Lacibacter sediminis: one gene and its partner. The protein of the gene in region 2 interacts with the protein of the main gene of each other region in a pairwise test. Links are inferred from orthologs where the notes say so. Each region holds a gene or a part of one and is shown on either strand. Other genes may lie near its edges.

Region 1 (2,859 bases), 1.4 Mb from region 2 along the record:
GTTGAAGAGTTAATGGCAGCGGTTGATAGCTTTATTCCTTTACCTCCAAGACCAATTGATCAACCATTCCTGATGAGTGTTGAGGACGTATTCTCAATCACTGGTCGTGGTACTGTTGCTACAGGTCGTATTGAGCGTGGTATTGTGAAAGTAGGTGAAGCAGTTGAAATTGTTGGTTTAATGGAATCTCCTTTAAGCTCTACAGTAACTGGTGTTGAAATGTTTAAAAAACTTCTTGATCAAGGTCAGGCTGGTGATAACGCAGGGTTACTCCTCCGTGGTATTGAGAAAAAAGATATCCGTCGTGGTATGGTTATCTGCGCTCCAAAAACAATCACTCCTCACACTGAGTTCAAAGGTGAAGTTTACGTATTGAGTAAGGAAGAAGGTGGACGTCACACTCCGTTCTTCCAAAAATACCGTCCTCAGTTCTACTTCCGTACAACTGACGTAACTGGTGAAGTTGAATTACCGGCAGGTACTGAAATGGTTATGCCTGGTGATAATACTAGCCTTACTGTAAAACTGATCCAGCCAATTGCGATGGAGAAAGGTTTGAAGTTTGCGATCCGTGAAGGTGGTCGTACAGTAGGTGCCGGTCAGGTAACTGAAATCTTAAAATAAGCTAAGGCAAGGCTTTTAGCTTACGCAAATGTTTTACATTTGCAATACATAAAACTAAAAGCTGTCCACCTCTTGGCGGATAGCTTTTAGCTTTCTACGGGCATGGTGCAACGGTAGCATACGGGTCTCCAAAACCTTTGATCTGGGTTCGAATCCTAGTGCCCGTGCTGATTAATCTGAAATTAAATCAGAACGAAACAATGAACAAAGTATCCGCTTATTTCAGAGACTCTTACAGAGAACTCCTCGAAAAAGTAACTTGGCCAACCTGGCAACAGCTTCAGCAATCGACTATGATTGTGCTGATTGCTACACTCATCATTACTGCTATCGTGTGGCTAATGGATCTGGGAATTGCCAGCGGTCTTCAAGCCTTTTATTCATTCTTCAAAAAGTAACATATGTCTGAAACTGCCAATGTGGAAACCAGTAAGTGGTATGTGCTTCGTGTCGTAAGCGGCAAAGAGAAGAAGGTGAAGGAATATCTTGATAAAGAAATTTCACGCAACGGTTGGGACAATATCGTTAAGCAGGTATTTCTTCCGGTTGAAAAAGTGTACAAAGTAGCCAATGGTAAGAAGGTTGTGCGTGAGCGTAACTTCTATCCTGGTTATGTAATGATTGAAGTTGAAAACGGAAAGATGGGGGATGATATTCGTGAAACCATCGCTAATACCAGCAACGTTATTCACTTTCTTGGTAAAGAAAATCCAATTGCTTTACGTAAAGCAGAAGTAAATAAAATGCTTGGCAAGGTGGATGAAATGGCTGATGCAAGTGGTATGACGATGAGCGAGCCGTTTATTGTGGGCGAAACGATCAAGATCATTGATGGACCATTCAACGACTTTAATGGCGTAATTGAAGAAGTAAATGACGAGAAGAAGAAACTGAAAGTAGCAGTAAAAGTATTCGGTCGTGCTACACCGGTTGAATTGAATTATATGCAGGTTGAAAAGCTTTCATAAGCTTACTTAATGATAAAAGAAAGTCCCCATCTCAAATGAGTGGGGACTTTTTATTTCTTGTAACATCAGCTTATGATTGTGCTTCGTCAGTAGTTGGCGTTTCAACTACTGGTGTTGCTTCAGCTAAAGGAAGTTCGGCCTGAACAGGAGCTGGTGCCGGAGCTTCAGCAGGAGCTGGTGCTGCTTTTGGCTTAGGAGTTGCTTTTTTCTTTGGAGCAGCTTTCTTCGCTACTTTATTAGGCGCTGCTTTTTTTGGAGCCGGCTTCTTTGCAGCTGGTTTTTTAGCAGCAACTTTTTTCTTGGCTGGAGCTTTTTTAGCAACCTTTTTCTTAGCAGCTTTTTTCACCACTTTCTTGATGGCTTTTTTCGCAGCTTTTTTAACGGCTTTCTTAGCAGCCTTCTTTTTAGGGGCAGCTTTCTTAGCCTTTTTTGCTACTTTTTTCTTTGGAGCAGCTTTCTTCGCTACTTTCTTTTTTGCCACCTTTTTTACTGGTTTCTTGGCAGCCTTGGCAGCTTTCTTTTTTGCTTTTGCCATGTGATTGATTTTTAAAGTTGTTTTTGGAGTTTTTTAGAATTGAGTTGAAAAATTAAATCAAATTATGCAGTCAGTAAAAAATAAAATCTCTTTTTTTTAAATGAGTAGATGAAGCATGCATTGAAAAAAGATAAAAACAAAACTGAAACAGTCGTTTTTGATTGGTATTTCGGAACACAAAATACTTGCTGAAAACCTTTGCCGGTAAGGAAATGAGCCTTACCTTTGCCATCCCAAAAAGTTCTTTATAGGAATTTATTTGTTTGGGAGTTGTTCACAAAAGTGAGTGACGCTATCACCAAAAAAACTTTTACAATGGCAAAAGAAATCACAGGATTTGTGAAGCTACAGGTAAAAGGCGGACAGGCAAACCCTGCGCCTCCTGTAGGTCCGGCCCTCGGTTCAAAGGGTCTTAACATCATGGAGTTCTGCAAGCAGTTCAATGCAAGAACTCAAGACAAAATGGGTAAAGTAGTACCTGTTTTGATCACTGTTTACTCCGACAAGTCTTTCGACTTCGTTATCAAAACTGCACCAGCATCTGTTCAATTATTGGAAGCAGCAAAACTTCAGAAAGGTTCTAAAGAACCTAACCGTGCAAAGGTTGGTAAAGTAACATGGGCACAGGTTGAAGAAATTGCTAAAGACAAAATGCCTGACCTCAACTGCTTTACACTGAATAGTGCTATGAGCATGGTTGCAGGAACAGCCCGCAGTCTTGGCCTTACTGTT
Region 2 (3,077 bases):
GCTTCTTCACGACTTTGTTGTTTGTAAGCAGTGCCCACTACTTTTCTTTCTTCATCAGTAAATAAGGGGAATGAATATGCACCTGGTATATGTGCATGTTTGTATTCACCCGGACTACGCACATCTAGTACCGGATAAGTAGCAGCAAGCGAAAGAAATTCTTCGATATTAATTTTTTGAATAGCCATAAGAGCAACACGCAAATTTATTTATTTCGTCTTGCAACAACAATTGATATAATCCAAAGTAAAAGTGAGATACAGAAGAATAGAATGGTGAGTTGTTTGGCAATAAGAAAAAGTTCAAGATTGCTGGTAAAAAACCAGGCGTAGCACATAACGATAAACGCAAACATTCCGAATGCCCTGCTGATGTTACCGAACCGTTGAAGCATAGTACAATGCAAAAAGTCCTGCAGTTTTCTACAGGACTTTTATATTTAATTTTCTTTGATCTGGATGTTTACTTCTTTTCCCTTCTTCTCCACTTTGATATTTCCACTGTCACCGGCTTTAATTTCTATTTTGCCATCCTTCCCTTCGATCTTAATACCATCAGTAGAATTGATTTTGATACTGCCAGAATCATCTCCTTTAATGGAAATGCCTTCTTCACTGATCTTTATTTCACCGGAATCACCTTTTATCTCAATTTTTGATTCGCTGCTTTCTTTTTCATTATCTGATTGCTGCGAATCTCCACAACCAATCAAGGTGAATAACAGAGCTGAAAGAAAAAAGTATTTCATAACAATTATTTTGTTCGATTGATTAACCATTCATGCTGATGAGGAACTCATTGTTGTCTTTCGTTCCACGCATATGTTGTAACAAGGTGTTGATTGCTTCTTCTGTATTCATATCGGCCATATGCTTACGCAGGATCCACATACGTTTAGCAGTGTCTTTATCAAGTAACAGATCATCACGACGTGTACTTGAAGCAACAATATCAATTGCAGGGAATACACGTCTGTTGGCGAGCTTACGATCAAGCGCCAATTCCATGTTACCTGTTCCTTTAAATTCTTCAAAGATCACTTCATCCATTTTGCTACCTGTATCAACAAGCGCTGTTGCAATAATGGTTAATGATCCGCCATTTTCAATTTTACGTGCAGCACCAAAGAACTGTTTTGGTTTTTGCATGGCGTTTGCTTCAACACCACCACTCAATACTTTACCACTTGAAGGTGCTACGGTATTGTGTGCACGTGCTAAGCGTGTAATGGAATCTAAGAGGATAATTACATCATGACCGCACTCTACCAAACGTTTTGCTTTTTGTAAAGCGATGGTACTTACTTTCACGTGTTTCTCTGCAGGTTCATCAAACGTACTGGCAATAACTTCTGCTTTTACGCTGCGCTCCATATCAGTTACCTCTTCCGGACGTTCATCAACCAACACGATCATCAAATAACATTCAGGATGATTTTCTGCAATGGCATTTGCCAGTTCTTTCAGCAACATGGTTTTACCTGTCTTTGGCTGGGCAACGATCAATCCACGTTGTCCTTTACCAATTGGGGTAAACAGATCCATGATACGGGTGCTGTAATTATTGGAAGTAGTTGTAAGATTTAATTTTTCGAAAGGGAACAACGGTGTGAGATAATCAAACGGCACACGGTCACGCACTTCATCAGGACGCTTTCCGTTGATGGTATCAACCTTCAATAAGGCAAAATATTTCTCCCCTTCTTTTGGAGGACGAACAGAGCCGTAAACAGTATCGCCGGTTTTTAAACCAAACAATTTTATCTGCGATGGAGATACATACACATCATCGGGACTTGATAAATAGTTGTAATCGCTGCTGCGTAAGAAACCATATCCATCAGGCATCATTTCCAACACACCTTCACCTTGTATCACACCATCAAACTCAATGTTGAAAGGTTGTTCACGCTTATTATTTTGAAACTGTCGTTGTTGATGTTGTTGGTTTTGCGGGCGCTCGTTCGGTTGCGGATTTTCAGCTTCCTGGTTCGATTCAGCTAATTGCTCACCTAATTCCATTTCAGGTGGACCTGCCACAAAATCATCTTCACCCGGCAATGTAAAACCAGGAGGTATAATAGGTTCCGGAAGTTCTGTTTTCTTAAGCACCTTTTTAGGAGCTGCTGCAGGAGCCGGAGCCGGAGCATCCTCTTTCTTTTTGCGAACCTTAGGTGCCGTTTCCTTATCGCCACTTTCCACAACAGCTTCTTCAGTACCGGAAGCGGTGGTGGTTTTTACAATGCGTTTGCGCTTCTTTTCTTCTGCGCCTTTGTTTTCACTTGCCATAACAGCTTGATTATCGAGGATTTTATAAATGAGTTGTTGCTTATCTAATTTTTTAGCACCAGCAATTTTTAATTGCTCAGCTACGTCTAGCAACTCAGGAACGAGCATATCGTTCAATTGTAGAATGTCGTACATAAGAGATTAATTCATTAACACGGAATGGTAAAACCTGGAACTTGTTTTTAGATCTGAAAGTTTGTGTTGATAAAAGTTAAGGGAACCTGGAACGACCGAATTTGATGAGCTTTTGGAAGATCGGATTTGTAAATATCAGTCGGAATCCAATGCAATGTTACGGTAAAATTGGAAAAAAGGAAAAAAATTGTTACCACAGCTCTCCCATCGATGTTATTTTCTAAACTTCTGAATTTCAACCCTGCTTTTTTCTGTTTATACACTTTACAACGCTTTAACCCCTCTTTTTTGTCCTTTTTATGATTAGGAGGAGCTGCCAATTTTGTCGAAGTAATCAATTACAGGAATTGACCTATTTAGTATTGGAGGACAAAATCACATGTGGTTAAATTTTTTCAATAAGAGCGGTAAAATTCTAAAAGCAATGTATACAATTATTTTTTTGATGACATTATGGATGTTTTTTGGTGTTTTATTTGTCCTAATGATTAGGATAACTCCCGAAAGAAAACTCAATTACATAGAGAAATGGATTAAAGCCTATCGAGGAAAGAGACCTGATTAGTCGGGATAGTTAGCAAGGATTATCTTTGCCGCTCAAAATTTCAGCATTTATGTTTAACAAAAGGGTTAAGATCAAAGAATTGCTTAGTC

What was found. The genes of interacting proteins can lie anywhere in the genome.
Region 1: the proteins of rho (region 2) and nusG interact in binary tests that used the Escherichia coli proteins (3 or more experiments, as listed by UniProt). The link is inferred for Lacibacter sediminis from one-to-one orthologs.

The regions. Positions count from the first base shown.
Region 1 is NZ_CP060007.1:1,479,749-1,482,607, forward strand. Bases 47-2,808 are described here. They hold nusG (transcription termination/antitermination protein NusG), read left to right. Parts: upstream 47-1,025; coding sequence 1,026-1,592; downstream 1,593-2,808. Other genes in these bases: tuf (elongation factor Tu), read left to right, coding at 47-624; secE (preprotein translocase subunit SecE), read left to right, coding at 825-1,022; H4075_RS06445 (hypothetical protein), read right to left, coding at 1,663-2,127; rplK (50S ribosomal protein L11), read left to right, coding at 2,443-2,808. Outside these bases: more of tuf, read left to right, coding at 1-46; more of rplK, read left to right, coding at 2,809-2,859. UniProt on the Escherichia coli protein: Part of the processive rRNA transcription and antitermination complex (rrnTAC). The complex forms an RNA-chaperone ring around the RNA exit tunnel of RNA polymerase (RNAP).
Region 2 is NZ_CP060007.1:35,919-38,995, forward strand. What follows is about bases 98-3,077. They hold rho (transcription termination factor Rho), read right to left. Parts: upstream 2,424-3,077; coding sequence 771-2,423; downstream 98-770. Other genes in these bases: mnmH (tRNA 2-selenouridine(34) synthase MnmH), read right to left, coding at 98-188; H4075_RS00160 (hypothetical protein), read right to left, coding at 440-748; asnS (asparagine--tRNA ligase), read left to right, coding at 3,038-3,077. In the rest of the region: more of mnmH, read right to left, coding at 1-97. UniProt on the Escherichia coli protein: Facilitates transcription termination by a mechanism that involves Rho binding to the nascent RNA, activation of Rho's RNA-dependent ATPase activity, and release of the mRNA from the DNA template.